Regions from separate parts of the Butyrivibrio sp. FC2001 genome, predicted to be linked through region 2. Evidence: a T-box and tRNA genes for the amino acid it is inferred to sense, from the RefSeq annotation. Region 2 holds a T-box; the other holds one or more tRNA genes.

Region 1 (11,631 bases), on a different contig from region 2:
ATAAGCCCGAAAAGGCTTAAGCAATTTGGACTTATCTCAATGTTAGATTACTACACCGAGAGGTGTGTCACTTGTTAAGTTGATTGAACCGCCGTGTACGGAACCGTACGCACGGTGGTGTGAGAGGTCGAAAATGTCTCTATAATGAGACATTTTCTCCTACTCGATTTTCATAAAAACACCCGGTATTCAGTGAATACCGGGTGAAATATTTTTTACATTGTTGTCTGCTGTACAGTGCTGAGAATAGCAGCGCCCATAACAACATACATGATTGTTGTCAGCACAGCGATGATAAGGATCCAGATCAGCTGAGCCTTAGCCCAATTGGACTTTGATTTTGGTGTGCCGCTGCTGAATGCCCAAACAAACAGCATTACTAATCCAATACAGGGAATGCATGTGATTAAGAAAGTGATAAGCCAATCCCCAATGCTAATTGGCTGCTCGCCTGCCGGTCCGCTGTATGTAGGCTGCCCGGTCGGCGTATAGTTGTTGTTCTCGTCCATTTACTTTTTCCTCCTCATAAAGAAAAACTAAATAATTGTTTGCTGGTTACTTTTTTATTATAGGGTACTTTCTATATGCTTGTAAACTAATTAACGGAAAAGCGATGTCATTAGTCTGTCATACTCTGGATGAATAAAGGAAAAAAGATTTTGATGAGTGTAATTCATCGGTGCGCTGCCCGGGAAGACATGTGTGAGTCTCCAGACATAGATTACTATTGTTACGATGCAGACTGCCAGTAGCGGATATTCAAGTGATTTAAGGGTGATGTTTTTGATGTATCGCTTCCAAAACGCTGCGACTGCGATTGCAATCCACAGCGGATATGACGGATTATACTGCATTGCTCTTATGGGATGAAAAGTGATAAAGCTAAGAAACGCCCTTGTAAGACCGCAACCTGGACATGGAAAACCGCAAAGGAGAACCACCGGACAAAAGTGATGAAATATCAGCGCTATCCCTGCCCACGCCAGGAAAATGACAAGTAAAAGCGCAGCGTTTTTCTTAAGGTCAAAGACTATTCTGTTTAATATTTCCCTAAGATTGATTCGTATCAATTGTATGCTCCCGTTTATATGAAAAATCTGTATTTTTAAATGAATAATAATGCTACAATTTGTTTGTCAGGCACATGCTTTAACTAATGAATATTATAGCAAAAGTGATGACATTTGGTGACGATGGTGCAAAATGGAGGATGAGACTATGGCAGATAATACACTCAAGAGCTTGAGAAATCAGATGATGTACCAGATTTTTGTGCGCAATTACAGTAGCGAGGGGACCTTTGCGAAGGTCGAAGAGGATCTGGACAGGATCAAAGCCCTCGGCACAGACATCGTGTATCTGATGCCTATTCATCCCGTTGGAGCAAAGAACCGCAAGGGAAGCCTTGGTTCGCCCTATGCAATTAGCGATTACCGCGCGGTGAACTCTGAGTTTGGTACTCTGGAGGACTTCAGGAGCCTTGTGAATTCTATCCATGAAAAGGGCATGAAATGCATCATCGATGTGGTTTACAACCATACTTCACCGGACTCTGTTTTGGCAAAAGAGCATCCTGAGTGGTTTTACCATAAGGAGGATGGTTCCTTTGGAAACCGTGTCGGTGACTGGAGCGACATTATCGATCTTGATTATTCTAATGAAGATTTGTGGGATTATCAGATAGAGACCCTTAAATACTGGGCAGAAATAGTGGACGGTTTCCGCTGTGATGTGGCGCCTATGGTGCCTGTGGCTTTCTGGGAGAGAGCACGAAAAGAGGTTACGGAGGTTTGTCCTGATTGCATCTGGCTTGCAGAATCAATTGAGTATGAGTTCCTTACACATTTAAGAGGACGCGGAATAACTGCGCACAGTGACGGCGAGATTTTCGGGGCTTTTGATATCAGCTACGATTATGATATATATCCTTACTTATCAGGGTATTTATGCGGGAAAAATCCCATCTCGAAATATGTTGAGGGCCTGAATCGGCAGGAGGTAATTTATCCGGATAACTATGTGAAAATGCATTTTCTTGAAAATCATGATCAGACCAGGGCGCATTTCCTTATTCCTGATGAAAAGGAGCTTAGAAATTTCACTGCATTTTTATTCTTCCAGAAGGGAGTATCCTTTATTTATGCAGGGCAGGAGTTTGGAGCTTCACACCTGCCGAGCCTTTTTGATAAGGATACGATATCTTTGAAGCCTGAAAATGGAATAGATATGTCTGTATTTATAAGTGATCTTTCTAAGATAAAGAAGAATGAGATATTTGCAGAGGGCATTTTTGAGTGTGCTTCGTGTGAAAATGATACTGTTGTTGCAACTTTTTCTAAGGAAGAAAAGAAGGCAGTTGGAGTTTTTGCATTGCAGGGAGCTACATCTAATGTAAGAGTACCTCTCGACGATGGTATGTATAAGAACCTTGTGGATGGCAGAGAAATAGAGGTTTTCCGCGGTGGAGTACAGTGCTATGGTGAACCAATTATTATCATTTAAACGTGCAAAAAATAACTATAAAAAATTTTGCAATTTTTTTTGAAAATAGTGTTGACATCCTGACTCGCGGTGATATAATTGTACTTGCGTTGCGGGTCAGGTAATGAAACACAAACGCTTCCAAACGGGGTGTGGCTTAGCTTGGTAGAGCGCCTGGTTTGGGACCAGGAGGTCGCAGGTTCGAATCCTGTCACCCCGATCGACAGCTTAATATAATACATGCGGGTGTAGTTCAATGGTAGAACACCAGCCTTCCAAGCTGGATACGTGGGTTCGATTCCCATCACCCGCTTAACAAAAAGACCTAGGTTTTTAACCTAGGTCTTTTTGTTAAGCAGGCGAGATCACGAACCCAGGGTTCGTATCTCGCCTCCGCGTCTACACTCCGTTCCGGTCGTTGCTGAGCAGAGGTCCCCCGGACCTCTAGCAACGGTCGGCTCGCAAACTTGCGGTCCCCCGGACCGCGCTCGCCCCATCACCCGCTTAACTCCCAATAACTCTAAAATACTGAGATAGTTGTATAATATAAACAGATTTTTTTAGAAGGCAGGTCAAATCATGGATCACAGTATGGATTATGTAAATATAGGAATATCCGCATTCATGTTAGCTATAATGGATATTAAGCTTTTCGGGGATATTCACATGCGAAAGGCGACCAACAGAGAGCGTATGCAGTTTACGAAGATGTTGTTCGCTGATTCGGTCATGCTTGCAGCGGTTTTGGCGGCTAAGATTTTTGTGTGCGTGATTAAGGACGAGACACTTCTGACGCTCCTTCTTAGAGTTGCATATTCCATGTATTTCGTAGGATTTTACATTCTCCTGGGTTTTTATTCATTGTATGTCACGTATTATATTTCCAGAATGAGCGGTAAAAGTCTGGAGATCCGAGGCTTTGTAATGCCCCTTATTGTGATTTATTCAGTCTTTTGGGTAATATCTCTGTTTAAGGGAGTTGTAGTTAACTATGACGGACAGACCTTTGAAAAGGGTGCGCTTTACTTTATAGGACAGGTGGGTGGTTATTCCATCATGCTTTTGTCGGTGGTGTACATGATCGTGTATCGGCAGTACCTGAAAACTGATAGCGTCATGATTCTTTTGTCCATCGTATTCTTCCCGCTTATCGGTGTGTTTATCAGATCCTTCGTTCCGGAGCTTGAGGTCTTGCCCTACAGCTTCTGTTTGTCACTGATTTTCATGGACAATACGTTCCAATACGAGCAGGAGAGGCTTATTTTGGAGCAGGAGGATAAGATTTCGAGAGACAGGATCAAGATTCTGTTTAGTCAGATCAAGCCGCACTTTCTGTACAACGTTTTGAACTCGATATACGTTCTTTGTGAAAAGGACCCCGAAGAGGCTCAGGAAGCCATTGGACGCTTTTCAGATTATCTTAGGGGTAATCTTGGCAGTATTGAGCTTGCTGACTGCATACCGCTCCGCAAGGAGATGGAGCACGTGTCCAATTACCTCAGTCTTGAAAAAATGAGGTTCAGGGATAAGCTTACTATTGAGTATGATATAAAGGATGATTTTTTTGCACTTCCCGCGCTTTCCGTGCAGCTTCTTGCTGAGAATGCCGTAAAGCATGGTATTCATAAGAAGGAAAATGGCGGAACGATTCATATTGAAAGCTTTTCCGAAGAAGATTATTATTATGTTGTTGTCGAGGACGACGGTGTAGGCTTTGACCTCAGTGATATTGAGCAGGGAGGCGGCCTTCACATCGGTCTTGATAATCTGAAGGAGAGGCTTCTTACCATGTGCAACGGGCTTCTCATTATTGAAAGTACCAAGGGCGTCGGAACAAAGGCGACCATTAAGATTCCTAAAAACGAATAATGAAAAGGTATGGATTTCAATGAATATTATTGCTGTAGATGATGAAGAACTGGCGCTTGAGGGATGCATAAGTGCCATAAAAAAGGCGCAGCCTTCAGCCAGAGTAGAGGGCTTTACCAGTGGTGAAAAGGCATTGGAGAAAGTGGACCAGATTAAACCGCAGGTTGCATTTCTTGATGTCGAGATGAGAACCGAGAACGGAATAAATATCGCCAAGAAGCTTCAGGAAAAAAATCCCAGAATAAATATTATCTTTGTAACCGGATATTCTGATTATATGAAGGAAGCCTTCGGACTTTATGCAAGTGGATATATAATGAAGCCTGTTACGGCAGCCAAGGTGAAATCCGAGTTTGAGCACTTGAGATTCCCTGAGGAGAGCGTGGCTCCGGTTCAGTCCCACAAGCTTCGCGTGCATACTTTTGGCGAATTCGAGGTATTCACTGAAAACGGAGTGCCGCTGGATTTTGTATACACTAAGACCAGAGAGCTTTTGGCAGTGCTTATAGATGCTAACGGCGCCATGAGGACCTTTAACCAGATCATGGAAAAAATCTGGCAGGATGAGGATGACGCCGGAAGTCACAGATCTTATATGAGAAATCTTTTTGCCGATATGGCAAGAATATTTGCTGAGCTGGGCTGTTCTGAAGCACTCATCAGAAGACGTGGAGAAGCCGGTATTAACAAGGAATATTTTGACTGCGATTACTTTGATTTCCTGGACGGGAAAAGGGATGATACAGGCTTTACCGGTGAATATATGAACCAGTACAGCTGGGCAGAGCCAACTTTAGGAAAACTTTTTCAACTTTCTGACGGAATGTGGTGAAAATAGTTCACGAAAACGTTTGAGATTGGCTTAAATACTGGATTTGAACCTTGTGACACTTTTGTGACACTAAATATGAGACAATAAAGTCCCAAATGATTTCCTCTATTATATAGTTCCCTCTATAATAATTAAGGATGAGAGAGGCGCTTGCATTCTGCAGGCGCCTTTTTCATTTCCCACGTTCCAATGTGCTCAGACAGCCGCGAGAAAAATAAATAATATTTTTTCTTGATTTTTTTTATTATATGGGGTTGATAAAATACATCAAGTGTATTATTATGTATAAAACCGAAACGAAAATGTATATTTATGCATGATGTTTTGCATATATGAATATTTAAGGAGGCATATTATGAAGAAGAAACTTATCGCAGCTATTTTAACCGGAGTTATGACATTTAGTATGACAGCTTGTGGCGGTTCATCAGCAAGCACAGCAACAGAAGCTGAGAGCACTGAGGCTACAGCAGCAGAGAGCACAGAGGAGAGCGCTGATGCTACAGAGGCAGAGAGCACAGAAGAGAGTGCTGACGCAGCAGAGACAGAGAGCACAGAGGAGAGCACTGATGCAGCAGCTTCAGCTGAGATTTCAACTGTAACACCTGGTAAGCTTACAGTTGCTACTTCTCCTGACTTTGCTCCCTACGAGTTCTATTCAGTAGGAGAGGACGGAACACCTTCTCTTGCAGGCTTTGATATCGCACTTGCTCAGTACATCGCTGATGAGCTTGGACTTGAGCTTGAGGTTGTGCCTGTTGATTTCGATGGCGTTCTTATGGAGCTTCAGACAAAGGCAGTTGACCTTGGTGTTGCAGGTCTTTCACCCGATCCGAAGCGTGAGTCAATCATGGACTTCTCGGATATCTACTATGAAGGCGGTCAGTCCTTCGTATGCGTACAGGATAACAAGGATAAGTTCCAGAGCCTTGAGGATCTGAACAACCCTGATATCGAGGTTGGTGCTCAGACAGGTGCTATTCAGGTTGACCTTGCTCAGACCAACAGCCCTGATGCTGAGATCATTCAGCTCACAAAGGTTACAGACATCATCGCTGAGCTTCTTGCTGGTAAGCTTGATGGTGCTTACATCGAGACAGCAGTTGCTGAGAGCTATGCTAAGAACTATCCTGAGCTTTGCGTAGTACTTGAGGTTCCTTACGAGGGAGCTGAGGGTTCTGCTATCGGTATCAGCAAGGGTAACGATGCTCTTAAGGATGCTGTTAACGCAGCTATTACCAAGGCTAAGGAAGAAGGAAAAATGGACGAGTTTGTTGCTACTGCTAATGAGCAGGCAAGCGGAGAGATCATCGAGGGTCTTCTTGAGAACTGATGATTTTCTTCTGACTTAATATCAGAACAAATTCTGGACTCGGGAATGTAGTTATTTCCGAGTCCATTTCATGCTATAATGTAAAAAAATTACCAAAATTTTGGAGATAAGGAATAATATGGACAGCTTTATTCAAATTGAAAATTTTTCTAAGATCTCGCCTTATGCCAGCCTGTTCTGGCAGGGTATGGTTGTTACGGTAATGCTTTCACTTTTTACTGTTGCAATCGGTTTTATTCTTGCACTTCTTCTTTCAACAATGAGGATGTCAAGATTTTATCCGCTGGCTTTTCTTGGACTTGATAAGGAAGGCCATCAGCGCGAGAAGGGCATAGGCGTTGCATTAGGAAAATTTAATCCGCTGGATTTTCTTGCGACTGCGTATGTAGAGATACTGAGATCAACACCTGTAATCGTTCAGGTGGCAATCATCTACTACGGCGTATTTGGTGCGCTCATTGAGCTTCCCAGCTTTACATTTATGGGCTTCATCAAATTCGAGAGATTTTTCCCTGGCGTAGTTGCTCTTGGAATGAACTCAGGCGCTTATCTTTGTGAGATTATGCGTTCCGGTATCCAGTCAATCGATGGCGGACAGACTGAGGCTGCCAGATCTCTTGGCATGAACCAGTTCCAGAATCTGAGATATATTATTCTGCCCCAGGCTATTAAAAACATTCTCCCTGCAATAGCAAACGAGTTTGTTGTTATCATCAAGGAATCTGCTATCACTTACACAATCGGTGTGCAGGATATCATGTCAGCAGTAAATGCCGTAAGAGGAGCAACCTTCATCATTATCGAGCCGCTCCTTGTAGCGACAGCCATTTACTTCTGCCTGTGCTTCCCTACAAGTAAGGTGATCGCATATTTTGAAAGGAGGATGAGCCGTGGAGACAAGAGATAAGCTTATCCAGGTTACAGACCTTGAAAAACACTATAATTTTGGAAAAATAAAGGCACTTGACGGTGTGTCCATAGATATAGACAGGGGCGACGTAATGGTTGTTATAGGGCCTTCAGGAAGTGGAAAATCAACCTTCCTTCGTTCCTTAAATCTCCTTGAGGAGCCCACAGGCGGAGCAATCCTCTTTGATGATGTGGATATCACCAAGAAAAAATACAAGGATGAAAACGGCAAGTGGGTTAAGGTGGACATCGATCTTCACAGACAGAAGATGGGAATGGTATTCCAGCACTTTAATCTTTTCCCTCATAAGACAATTATGCAGAACATGATTCTTGCGCCTATGAAGGTTAAGAAGGTTTCCGAGGAAGAGGCAAAGAAAAAGGCCTTAGAGCTCCTTGACAGAGTAGGACTTAAGGACAGGGCTGATGCATATCCTATTCAGCTCTCCGGTGGTCAGAAGCAGCGTATCGCCATCGTTCGTGCGCTTATGATGGAGCCTGAGGTAATGCTCTTTGATGAGCCCACATCTGCGCTTGATCCTGAGATGGTTGGCGAAGTTCTTGACGTTATGAAGCAGCTTGCAAAGGAAGGAATGACAATGGTTGTTGTTACTCACGAGATGGGCTTTGCAAGAGAGGTTGGTAACCGCGTGCTTTTTATGGCAGATGGAAAACTCTTGGAGCACGGAACTCCTGAGGAGATCTTCGAACATCCCAAGCACCCCAGACTTCAGGAATTTTTGAGCAAGGTGCTGTAAACAATAAACGGTAAAAATACACGCTTTATAAGCTGACGGATGCTTGAATCATCTGTCAGCTTTTACTATACTTAATTGTTGCAAAAAGTGAGGTGCCTAAAATGAATGACGCCAAATTACAGGCAATTGAAAAAATTGAAACAAAGACTCAGCTTATAAATGACGTTGCTGATAAGATATGGGAGTATGCAGAGCTCTCTTTGCAGGAGTATAAGTCCTGTGACCTGTACTGTGAGGTCCTTGAAAAAGAAGGCTTTACAGTAGAGAAGGGAATCTGCAATATTGCCACGGCTTTTTCTGCGAGCTATGGACAGGGTAAGCCTGTGATAGGCATACTTGCTGAATATGATGCGCTCTCAGGCCTTTCACAAGAGGGAGGAGCGCTTACAGAGAAGCCTCTCATCCAGGGTGGAAGCGGCCATGGCTGCGGACACAATCTTCTGGGGGCAGGAGCTCTTGCAGCAGCTATCGGAATTAAGTATTACCTTGAGAATAATAACTGTCAGGGGACAGTCATTCTCTATGGTTGCCCCGGTGAAGAGGGCTGTGCATCAAAAGCGTTCATGGCCCGTGATGGTGAGTGGCAAAAGCTTGATGCTGCACTTACATGGCATCCAGAGGACTGCAACGAGGTTGTTACAGGATCATCTAATTCATGTATCCAGGTCAGCTACACCTTCAATGGAACAGCATCCCATGCAGCCGGTGCTCCTGAGATGGGAAGGAGCGCTCTTGATGCGGTAGAGCTTATGAATATAGGCGTGCAGTTTTTACGAGAGCACATGAGCAACAAGGCCCGCGTGCACTATGCCATAACCGATGCAGGTGGCGTGAGTCCCAACGTGGTTCAGCCCAAGGCACAGGTTCTCTACATGGTTCGTTCCAATCATGTTGCGGAGGCGGTAGAGCTTCAGAAGCGCGTTGATAAGATTGCGGAAGGTGCTGCGCTTATGACAGAGACTACTTTTGACAGGAAGTTCATTGATGGGCTGTCTGATACGGTGACCAACAGAGCTCTGGAAAAAGTGCTGTATAAAAACTTCGAAGAGCTGGGAGTTCCGATCTATTCTAAGGAGGAGCTTGAATACGCAGGGAAGCTGGCGATGACCTACGAGGGGCATGACAATGCACCCGGAACAGGATCTATGATGGATGCGGATTATGCAGACATGGCTATAAAGATGCAGGCTGAATATAAAAACAGCTGTACAAAAAATGGGATATCAGATTCTGATGCTGATTACGGAATGAATGGTTTTTTGCTTCCTCATTACATGGGGGAAGCCTTTAAGCCTTCATCAACTGACGTGGGGGACGTCAGCTGGAATTGCCCGACGGCACAGATTCATGTAGCGGCCTGGCCTAATGGATGCCCCGGACACAGCTGGCAGAATGTGGCATCTGCGAGAACTGATATCGGTCACAAGTCTGCTGTCCATGCAGGAAAAGTGATGTGTGCTGCAGCGATAGATTTATATGAGAATCCGGAAATTTTAAAGGAGGCAAAGGCAGAGTTTGAGAAGCGAACAGCTTCCGGCTATGTGTGCCCTATTCCGGAGGGTGCTGTTGCAGAAGCACTTTTATAAATAAATAAAAAATACGGAGGGAACGTATGAGAAAAGCGGAAAGATTTTTCCTTGTGGTTTGCATTTTAACGCTCATAGTTTTGGGGTATAAGTCATTTTTTGAAAAACCTAAGTTTGATCTTGGCAGTCATAACTATACTTTCAGAGCGGCAACCGAAGAGGAGGCAGAAACATTTGATTTTATGGGTGCACAGATCTGTCATGTGTACGACACCATGGACTATGAGCATGATCTTGCTATGGCCTATGGGCAGGTGAGGACTCTTTTCGGAGAGCCTGCATACACTACTAAGGACCTGGAAAATCTCTATGCGTATAACATCATCGCAACTGATAAGAATGGTAAGGAGATTTACATCTACATATACAGTGGCCCTACAGGTCCTGCAATAGGTGGTGATACAAACGATGCGGAGGCAGCAGCTGCAGCGAAGGAGCTTGTAAAGGTGATTCAGAATGCAGAGCCCACCGACTTTTCATGTGAGGCTTTCTATTTAGATGGACCGACCAAGCTGACAATTGCAGTGAAAAACGGCATACCGATGGTAACTGAAGTTCCCATAGGCGAAGATGAGTTTGAGGATGTTTTTAGCGAACTCTACGGCGATTACGAATTCTAATGGAGGGAACTGACAATGTTATTTAATAGAAAAAGCAATGCAGAGCTTACAGCAAAGCAGGTCGCAGATCGATTCATGATCCAGGGCGGCATTTATATTTTTGTAGTTATCATGTCTTCAATCGTTTTGATTTTGAATTCTGTTTTGACGCTGCTTACCGGCATAAATCATGCACGTAACAGAGTGATGATACTTGTAATGTTTTTGTATCTGATCCTTATGCTTATACATAGAAGGACTTTATATAGCAGATTTGTGAGTGTCATGCTGGTTTACTGTGACCTTCCCAAGTTCATGGAAGCCTTCATGCGTGTGGCACATAACAAACTGTTTGAGGAGGATATAAGATATATCCGTTCATTCTATTCAGTGGCATACATGTACAGTGCAGGTTTTAAGAGCGCTGAAAGTGTGCTTAAGGCTGAGATTGACCAGTCAAAGAAAAAGTGGATTAAGATTAATGCCAAAGCAAATCTTGCGGCACTTTATCTGATGAATGGACAAAAGGATGAGTTCTATAAGCTCTATAACGAGGTTATGATGGAGTATAATTTCGGAAAAGCTCCTAAGTATATGGAGAGAATGCGTACTGGACTTGAGGCAAGATGGAAAATTGCTGAAGGTGATTACGATGGAGCTGCAGAGATGATCAAAAAGTCTATCCAGCAGTCAGAGAGGGCAAGAAGCACCTTCAACTGCGTAACAAACTACATTCAGCTTGGTAATATTGAGCTTGCAAGGGGTAATGAGATGGAAGCTGCTGTGGCTTATGGCTATGCTATTCAGCATGCACCGCAGATGGCGTATGTACAGAAATATATTCCGAAGTACGAGGAATTAAAGAGTAAGTTCGCGCAGAATGCTCAGGCTGCCAACGCGTAAAACAAATCACTATTTATTCTTTAAATGAAATCGCAGCATACCTTATTTTTACCGCTGTTCTTTGCTTTATAGAGCAGAGCATCCACGCGGTTTATGGTATCAGAAAGGTTTTCGCCATTTTGATGCTTGGTGGTACCAATACTTATAGTAAAAGGAACTACGGAGGCAGATAGAATGCTAATCTGCTTCCTGATATTCTCTGCGAGCTCATATACCTGAGCATCGGGGTATCTGTGCAAAAGGATCATGAATTCTTCACCACCCCAGCGTCCGGCTTCAACTCCGGGAAGAGCGCAGATATGCTGGATAAGATATTCCGAAACAAGCTTTAATGCTTTATCACCCTCGCTGTGACCATACT
Region 2 (9,600 bases):
TCAGTATAGGTCATTCCCATGCTCTTTGAATACTTTGTACCAAGCTGGAAAATATTACCAACCTCAATACCACGGCTGATTCTGATAGTCTTCTTACCGCAACAGGGGCAGATGTCACCGTCACGGATTTTGCTGACATCAACATACTCAACGTCGCCGATATCTCTCTTAATATTGAGACCTGTGTAGTGGTAATCTGTCTCGTTACCGCCGCAACACAGATTTTCAATACCCTCAAGTGACTTATCATAAATGATTCTGCACTTAGCATTCTGCTCGTAAGGTCCGCAGTAGCCTGCAACAAGTCCGCAATCCTCAGTAATCTCACCTGGATGAACGTCCTCATGGAGATAGTTAACAAGCTTGGTCTCGTTGACCTCATAGTCTCCGCGGATAAATACAACAACGAATTCGTCTGTAGCGTTTATCTGGTAAACAACTGCTTTACATGACTCCTCAACCTTGCTGTGAAGGAAATCACATACTTCTTCGATGGTCTTGCAGCCGGGAGTGTGAACCTTCTTAAGCTCGCCTGCAGGTGTGCATCCGGAGTTATCAACTGTTGTGTCTGCTGCCTCCATGTTTGCACTGTAGCCACAGTCATCGCAGAGAACTATTGAATCCTCTCCGGCGTCTGTAAGAAGCATGTACTCGTGAGATACGCTTCCACCGATCATTCCTGAATCGGACTTAACTGAGATTACATCAGGAATTCCTGCTCTCTCAAAAATTCTGTCATAGGCTCTTGCCATCTTGTCATAGTAGTTCTCGAGGTCCTCCTGAGAAGTATGGAAGGAATAAGCATCCTTCATGGTAAACTCACGAACTCTTATAAGACCAGCTCTGGGACGAGCTTCATCACGATACTTGGTCTGGATCTGATAAAAAGCGAAGGGATAATTTGCATAGGTGCTTCCGTACTCTCTTGCAAGATGTACAGCAGCCTCCTCATGGGTCATACCAAGTACCATAGGAGTATCATTTCTATCCTTGAATCTTAAAAGCTCTTCTCCTACGCTCTCGTAACGTCCTGACTCCTCCCAAAGTGATCCGGGAAGAACTACAGGTAACATAACCTCCTGGCAATCAACAGCATCCATTTCCTCTCTGAGGATCTTCTCGATGTTCTGAGTAACTCTCTTCATGGGAGTGTAGAGTGAAAAAATACCGTTTGATACACGCTTTATATAACCGCCACGAAGACTGAAGGTGTGGCTGTCGATTACGCAGTATGCAGGCTTTTCCTTAAACCTTACTCCGACTAATTTGCTAAGTTTCATGATAATAACTCCTTTCAAAAAAAGTAAAACATTCTATAATGCATAGAATAGAATTTCGCTTGCGAAATTCTTGCGCCGAGCGCGATTGCTGTAAGCAATATATTCCTTTCGCGCGAGTGTGCATCCTCGCGGAGCGCTTTTTTATTTCGAAGAAATAAAAAAGTCCTAAGCATACTCTATTTGTATACTTAGGACGAATAATAGTTTTATCCGCGTTACCACCTAAATTCAGGCTAAATACCTGCACCTCACTGTGAGCTGACACTCACATGCCTATGATTACGGTGACCTCCGTCAGAAGTTTCTGAATAAATCAGTTTTCCCTTCTGCTGCTCCCAGACGGGTTCAATATCCGAAAACCAAAGCCTTCCACCAGCCGGCTCCTCTCTGAAGGTCTCAAGACATCTACTATTTCTGTTCTTAGCATTTGTATGTTATTTTAATCTATATTGAAAAAAAATCAAGCCTTCTCATGGATAAATCGAAACAAAGCCACAGCAGGAGGCGCTGCAAATGCAGCACGCTCCAAGTGTGATCGCAGCGATAAATATAAAAGTTGTTACTTTTAATCTATTGTTCATAATCTACCCCTCAAGAGATCTCACTGCTCGTAATTAGTAAATGTCAGAGAATCGATAATAGCTGCCATCTCATCAGAGACTTCCATATCCTTCTCTTCATCACCACTGTTGTGTCCTGTAAGTTCAAATATAAGTGCGCCTTCAAGGAAATCTCTTCCTACTGCTGTCTCATATAATCCTGAGCCTTCTTCTGCAGGCGGTAATGTTGCCCAATAGCCTTTTACATCCTCTGTTCCGGGGAAAATCCCCTCTGAGTATGTGGTCTTGTCGCTACCCCAGGACTCCCCAAGTGCCTTGATAGCGCCTTCTCCACCATCCTCTACAGTGTATGTAACTGTGATGCAGTTGGTTCCTGCTCCTTCACCCTGATATACGATGAAAACCTGACCATTCTGAGGTGTTACTGTAAACTTGTTTGCATCATATTTGATGTTCCAGCCAAGTCCATCATGGTAAACACTGTTCTCAGGTCCATTCACATAGTTCTCAGCGCTAAAGCTTTTAGGATCTACATCAGGAAGAAGCTCCCATATCTGCTCAATACCATCTTCAAATGCGCCTGTTACCTTGCCATCCTCTGATGATGCGATTTTTAATACGCTTTCTGCTTCTTCTTTTCCTCCAAACGTAAACCTTACTGAGTCGCCTTCCTCAGTTACATCAAACGGAAGTCCCATTCCTGTTGTTCCGTCTTCTGTGTATCCATACCAGTCCTCTGAGAATACGTAGAAGTATGTTTTATCTTCGCTCTCAGTTTCCTTTGTGTAGTTGGCATATACTCCCTTTTTGAAGTATGTGCCTGCTGCGATTTCCTCTGACTCCCCATCAATACTCTCGTCAACCTTGTCAGGTGTTGCTGTGGTTGCTGCTTCCGTATCATCGATGTTCTCTGTTGCAGCTTCCTCAGTTGTTTCTACAGCCTCTTCTGTAACTGCGCTCTCCGGAGCTGCTCCCTGGCTTCCGCATCCTGCCATGAGCATTCCAGACATTGCTGTTATCATTGCTGCTGCAATAACTTTTCCATAAACTCTATCCCTCATATCTTCCTCCTCATAAGAAAATATTTTGATGTGTCATTTACAAGTACCATAATAATTACCCCTGTCCAACACATGTCCAACAAAGGTAAAAAATATTGTTCTAAGCATAGGGCTGGTTCATCCGGAATTATCATATTTCTCAATTCTGACTGACGCAAAATCACTTTTACATTTTTTCTTTCAACCTGAAATTGTTAAATGCAATTAGCTGGCGTAACAGCAAAAATTATTTGTTCAATCTGCAATCAAATTTGTTCGCGTCCAGACGTAACGGCTTCCAAAAAGTTATCCCCGCAGAGAAAAATCGTGCAACCTGTATTGTAATAATCGACTGCATCGGCGTAACCGGAAATTAAAAAACAAATTTTCGTGCAACCAATTTGGGCATTTTGAGCGGTACTGACTCAACTCAAAAATTGAAAAAATTTCTTGTGCAACCAGTTAGAGTAATATTAGAAGCACTGACGTACCAAGAAAAACAAATCTCCATAAAAAAACAAATCTCCATAAAAAACAAATCTCCATAAAAAACACCCCCGCTACCAGGAATAAGTAGCGGGGGCCAGGTTTCAACAGGATTATCTAACAATATACAGTGAAGCTCTTCCAAACAAGATCTTACTTCCTAAACACAATCCAGTTATGTGACCAGGGAACAGGAAGTCCAAACAGCGTCCTTACTTTTCCGTCGACCTTCCTGTACCAGGAATAATTCCATCCGGCGCCCATGTCCATGTAGACAGCGTTGGTGACTCCGAGCCTGTCAAGCTCATCCATGAATTCATCAAAGTGCATCATCTTAACTGAATCTATTATGCACAGATTCCCGTTTAACTCTGCGAGGGTTCGGTAGCATCTGGCTCTCGGTCTGTCGAAGTCCATAACAGCTTCAGTGTCATCTATCATTCCAAGCTGCATGAAGCCTGATCCTCCAGCCTTGGCTGCTGTCTGAACGGCCTTGGTCTTTTCATCAAACTCAAATCTGAACTTCCCATTAGCAAAGGTAAATGCTGCATCTGCATCCCTGTCATAGGGGCTGTCATAAAATACACCATGGGAAGCGTGATCGCCTTCGATATTGTCATCCTTAAAGGTTATCTGAACTGCATGCTGGAATGCTGCGCCGCAGCACCAGGTTATGGACTCATCCGATTTGGAGGGTCTCGTTCCACATTCAAGATCAACCACAGAATACTCCGGGAAAAACACATATACTTTTTCTGTTTTGTATATGGTGGTTTCATCGCCCGGCAGTATATCCTCTACAGGCATGTTAGTTGCATCTATGCTCTCCGGAATATTCACATGGTACTGGGATATAAGTCCCATGAAAATAAAAATAAACGCAGGAAGAACGAAAAAAGAAGCAGCATAGCACAGGTAATAAAGGAGCTTAATCGGCTTCCATTTTATCTTCTCCGTTCCCCACAAATAGATTATCAGAGCAAAGCTAAGCAGGAATGGAAGCGCCAGATAGACAATGTAGGGTGCCGACATCTGTGCTACAAAGAAGGTTGTATATGCTCCAAATGAAAGAAGGGTCATGGACATAAGCCACATACCCAATAAACGTTTTTTGATACTCATTTATTCTTACGTTCCCTTTTTTGTTTAAGAAGCTCCTGCCTGAGAACCTTGAAGGAATCAAGCTGCGATTCTATGCTCACAATCAGAAGAAGGATTGCGATATCCGTAAGATACTGCAATCCTGTTTCCCACTCGATGGTCTTGCTAAAATCAAGCAGGCTGTTTGTTATCAGCAAAATGATGTAAACAACAAACTTATAAATAATGGCAATCCTGTTTAAGATAACGTTGCCGGGATTGCCGTGCTTTGCGTAATTGATAATGAAGTGATTGATGGTGATTATGATAGTCATAAGAAAGGACATTCCGGCTGCTGCCAGATAGATACTTCCCTGAACGCCCACAACAAGGTAAGCGTCGAAGTCCTCCTGTCCCCACAAGTGCTCAAGCACAAGATGCGCTTCCTGATACATCAGGCAAAAGAGTACACCGCCCATAATTCCCTTCGCTACGTCCCAGCTATATTTTTTATAAGCAAAAAACATAGTAATAACAGTGAAAAGCTTTACCAATACCTGAAATATGGCAAAGCCGTCACCCTGAGAATAAATAAGCGCTATTGTAACCAAACTGGTACCGACTGCAAAAATGCACTCAGCGTGCATCAGATACTCATTTAAAAAAATCGAATTTTTCTCTGAATCACTCATCAAATTCAACCTGCAAATATCAGCATAATTGCGCAAACAAAAAGAGATATTCCGATATGTTTCATATTCATGGTAGTCCTCCCCCTCACAAGAGTAAATACACAAAATATAATAAGTTTGTAAATTTATTGTTATTATATTATTCGTTGTCCAACAGATGTCCAACATCAGGGAAGTCAATTTTCTTTATATTTAGTTAATCGGTACATACCCGCAGGCTTCGATCATTTGCTGTCCTTCATCTGTAAGCAGCCAGTCTACGAGCTTTTTGACATTTTCATTAGTGTTGTCTTTTCTGTATACCACATAGAAACTGGCAGTTAAGGGATAGCTTCCGTTTTTGATGTTTTCAGCATCAGGATAGACGCCGTCTATGGAAAGCATCTTCACGTTGTCATTAGCTACCATTCCTGACAGATAATAGCGGAAGGAATAGCCTATAGAAGCTCCGAAAATCGAAAACACATTTCTGTATGGATGTATATCATTATCCATGAATTTGTCCATCATGGTCTGACTTCCCGAGCCCTTTATCCTGGTCAGTGGATTGATGGCTCTCGGCGCTCCGCCGATATCCTCCCAGTTTGTTATCTCGCCTCTGTAAATCTTGCGAATCTGATCGGCAGCAAGACCATCCACGGGGTTATTTTTATTTACAAAAAAGACGAAGCCCTCAAGACCCACGGGAACAATTTCAAGCTCTACGCCCTTCTCCTTAGCGGAGTTCAATTGGTCTTCAGACGGATGGGCTGTGAAGAAAAGATCAACAGATCCGTCCACCATGGCATCGAAGCCGCGAATGGTGTTCTGGTACTTCATCGCGCTGTCGTCGGCGAAGTTCTCACCATATTTATTATCATCCGAAAAGCTTCCGCCCTCATAGGTAACACACCCCTCGGGGTAAATGCTGTCGATAACAGAAGCATATACCGGAACCAAGGCCGCTGCGCCGTCAAGTACAGGCAGGTCATCTCCTTCCGAAAAATGCATGGATGAACCTGTTCTTGCAAGTAACGAGTCCTCCTCAAAGGGCAGGAATTTCGCAACATCTACCATTTTCAGCTGGGTTGCTCCGCTGTAGTTATTGCCAAGGCGCCTTGTTATTGTTACATATAAAAAGATATTTAATGCCAGAAATAGTACTGCGCAAAAAAGAATGATCAGCCGCTTTTTCATAACCAGAACTCCTTAGAAATAAAGTAAATAATAGAGGAGTTGGTATATGCATAATAAATATAGGCGGCATGAGCTGCAGTTATAGCAATACCTGCCACGATCTCTGCGATCAGAATCCCCAAAAACTTCCTATCACTCATATCACATGCTCCTCATAAATGCATCAATGAGCAGTGCAAGAATTCCTACCACAATGGCACCTGCAATAACAAATCCAAACATCACGCCTGAAATTGCAGTAAGCACCACAAGGCCTTCATTACGTTTTCTGTTTTCCTTTTTAGCTGCTTTGTCATCAAGGATGCACAGCACTAAGGAAATTACAAAGAACAGAACTATCACCACAGCGATCAACAAAATAAGCATAAACAATTCCCTCCAAACAAAACTTTTTATTCCCTCTTTTAGCTTATCAACAGTGCCTTACTTTAAGCAGTCTGTTCAAAGCTTCTTCTATTATATAACGCGGACATGCCAAATTGAATCTCTCAAATCCCGCTCCGCCTGTGCCAAACCAGTAGCCTTCATCCAAGAAGAGCAGCGCTTCACCGGTCATGAATTTCTCCAGCTCCTTATGTGCCATGCCCCATGCATTAAAGTCGCACCACATAAGGTATGTTCCTTCCATTGGATACACCACGACTTCGGGGAAGTGTTTCTTCATGAACTCCTCTAAAAATACAGCGTTACCATGGATCACTTCGATACATTCATCAAGCCATTTTTCACAGTGGGTATAAGCAAGCCTGCAGGCCTCCATTCCAAGAGGATTCGGCGCATCTCTGTAGCCCTTATATCTTTCTTTATCGAAGGCTTTCCTGACCTCAGGATCCTCTATTATCACCATTGATGTCTGCATTGCAGCAAGGTTAAAGGTCTTGCTTGGAGCAACGCATACAGCCATGTGTTTTCCTGCATCTGGCGCAACCTTAGCCATAACGGTATGCTCGTATCCGGGCATTATAAGGTCGTTGTGAATCTCGTCATCAACGATAAAGACATCATTTGCTACGCAGATTTCGTATACCTTAAGAAGCTCCTCTTTTGTCCAGACACGTCCCACAGGGTTGTGAGGATTGCAGAAAAGAATGAGCTTTGTATTCTTATCAGAAGCCGCTTTTTCTAAAGCATTAAAGTCTATAGAGTATCTCTTGCCATCTGTGACAAGACCCACATCCATAACTTTTCTGCCATTCATCTCGATGGATTTTTTGAAGGGATAATAGACAGGAGTAAGTATGATCACTCCCTCACCCTCCTTAGTGGTAGCTCTTATAAGATCGCAGAGCGCAGGCACTACGCCATCGGATAACGAAATCCATTCCTTCTCTATAGCATAGTTGTGGCGCCTCTTTTGCCAATCTACGACAGCATTAAGAAAACCATCCGTTGGAGCAGTATATCCAAGGACGGTTTTTCCGATATAATCCTTAAGTCCATCCACTATCTCCGGTGCATTCTTAAACTCCATGTCTGCAACAGACAACGGAATTATTTCCTCCGGAACATCGGGATTTTTCTTAATCATATTTATATACTTGTAAGCGCTGGCATTTCGTCTGTCAGGACAGGTTACAAAATCGTACATATTCACGCACCTCGCAAAAAATCCTTAACGATAACACCATTAATTATAGCATATCCCCCTCCTATTCATTCCTCAAATTATATCTCCACCTGAAATGTCATAAGAGAAAAACCGAAGGCTGTCAGAAGAATGAAAATGATGTCTTTCGTTTTATTGCTTATAGATGAACTTTTCATTTCCTGACTCCTTTTTTCTTTTTTCACTATATCATAAAAAAGTGCCTGCGGCACTTCAGCTCCCCTGCCCCTCAATCATGAGGGGTGGGGGTTGTTTTTTGCCTCAACTCATTCATAATGATTTTTATGAAACGAAACATACTACAAAATCTGTTCCGCGATCATTACGAAGAAATTCAATATACTCTTCACCCCCGCAAAACTGAAATTGAAAACATCGATAAGATGCTCAATTGCGGAGATCCTGCCTATGGCGGCGCCATGTACGGCTGCCCTGATTGTGGTACTCTCAAATTCATTCCCTTTCGTTGTCATTCAAGATTCTGTCCTACATGTGGTGCCATGTATTCACAGAAACGTGCTCAGGCTATGTCCTTCAAGCTCATAAACTGCCAGCACAGACACTGCGTATTCACCATATCAAAAGAATTACGACATTACTTTCTCGAAGACCGCGACCTTCTTAACTGTCTTTTCGAAGCTGTCAGCAGTGTTATTAACCGTATGTTCTACAAAATCAACAAGAGTCAGAGCTTCACACCTGGTTACATTCTGGTTCTTCATACATTTGGTCGTCCTTTAGAATGGAATCCTCATATCCACTGCCTCATATCTGAAGGTGGTGTAGGCGACACTGGTTTTTGGCGCAGAGTCAATCACTTTAATTACCACTACTTACGCCATGCTTTTCAAACAGCTCTGCTTAATCTAATGGAAGCCCGTATTACTGATCCCAAGAAGAAAGCATTGTTCAAAAAAGAAAAAGCCCTCTCATACAAAAATCAAAAAGATGGTTTCTATATCTACGCAAAACCCACCCTTGCTGACAGGCACACAGTGGCTAAATATATAGGTCGCTACCTTGGTCGTCCAGTAATCGGCCTCTCAAGGATTGACTCTTATGATAAAGAGCATGATACTGTCACTTTCCACTACAACAGACATGAGGACGAAGTCCTTGTCACCGAGACCATACCTTCCATGGAATTCATCAAACGTCTTATCCAGCACATACCCGAAAAAGACTTTAAAATGATACGTTACTATGGTGTGTATGGCCGTCATAGAGAATCAGACAAAAAGCTTTACCAGCTGATTCATCCATCTAAAAAACCATTCTTTAAATCATTCCTTCAATGGCGTTCAGGTATCCTGTCAGCATTCGGATATGATCCATTGAGTTGTCCCAAGTGCACCAGAACCATGAAATTTCTTGAATTGCACTTTAACCACAAACGTGTTTCTCTCGAAGCCCTATATGAAAAAGCAATGGGAAAATGCCGTCCCAAGAGCAGAGCTCCATCTTCAAAAATCGGCAGTGTTCCCTCGTATTCCTGTGCATGATAAAATCATGCTACAGGAGGAACAGCCATGGCTAGTAAAGAACTAATAGCAAAGCTTAGAGAGAAATACATCCAAAATCCGCCGGAAGGCATGTCGGCGAACGAAATCCGCGAGATGGACGATGAAGACCTTCTCGACATGGATTACTTTATGCACGAAGATGACGAATTCTTTGACG

What was found. A T-box is a leader RNA that pairs with one kind of tRNA and senses whether it is charged. The one in region 2 lies ahead of G601_RS23245 (proline--tRNA ligase), so its partner is inferred to be a tRNA-Pro.
Region 1: it encodes a tRNA-Pro, which carries the amino acid that the T-box ahead of G601_RS23245 (proline--tRNA ligase) is inferred to sense. The anticodon was not compared.

What each region holds. Positions count from the first base shown of each region.
Region 1 is NZ_KE384136.1:112,329-123,959, reverse strand. It holds partial or broken gene G601_RS27395 (group II intron reverse transcriptase/maturase) at 1-78, shown strand, start outside; gene G601_RS24540 (hypothetical protein) at 216-509, opposite strand; gene G601_RS0121280 (DUF2752 domain-containing protein) at 600-1,070, opposite strand; gene G601_RS0121275 (alpha-amylase family glycosyl hydrolase) at 1,219-2,502, shown strand; tRNA gene G601_RS0121270 (tRNA-Pro) at 2,628-2,701, shown strand; tRNA gene G601_RS0121265 (tRNA-Gly) at 2,724-2,794, shown strand; gene G601_RS25575 (sensor histidine kinase) at 3,061-4,350, shown strand; gene G601_RS0121255 (LytR/AlgR family response regulator transcription factor) at 4,370-5,182, shown strand; gene G601_RS24525 (transporter substrate-binding domain-containing protein) at 5,538-6,515, shown strand; gene G601_RS0121240 (amino acid ABC transporter permease) at 6,634-7,422, shown strand; gene G601_RS0121235 (amino acid ABC transporter ATP-binding protein) at 7,406-8,182, shown strand; gene G601_RS0121230 (M20 family metallopeptidase) at 8,284-9,768, shown strand; gene G601_RS25570 (hypothetical protein) at 9,795-10,388, shown strand; gene G601_RS0121220 (tetratricopeptide repeat protein) at 10,404-11,270, shown strand; gene G601_RS0121215 (sensor domain-containing diguanylate cyclase) at 11,291-11,631, opposite strand, start outside.
Region 2 is NZ_AUJH01000031.1:112-9,711, reverse strand. It holds gene G601_RS23245 (proline--tRNA ligase) at 1-1,280, opposite strand, end outside; T-box leader at 1,467-1,711, opposite strand; gene G601_RS0113230 (hypothetical protein) at 1,882-2,901, opposite strand; gene G601_RS0113225 (hypothetical protein) at 3,520-4,488, opposite strand; gene G601_RS0113220 (hypothetical protein) at 4,485-5,138, opposite strand; gene G601_RS0113215 (PstS family phosphate ABC transporter substrate-binding protein) at 5,331-6,314, opposite strand; gene G601_RS26225 (hypothetical protein) at 6,311-6,454, opposite strand; gene G601_RS0113205 (hypothetical protein) at 6,456-6,680, opposite strand; gene G601_RS0113200 (MalY/PatB family protein) at 6,727-7,902, opposite strand; gene G601_RS0113190 (IS91 family transposase) at 8,205-9,422, shown strand; gene G601_RS26495 (hypothetical protein) at 9,450-9,600, shown strand, end outside.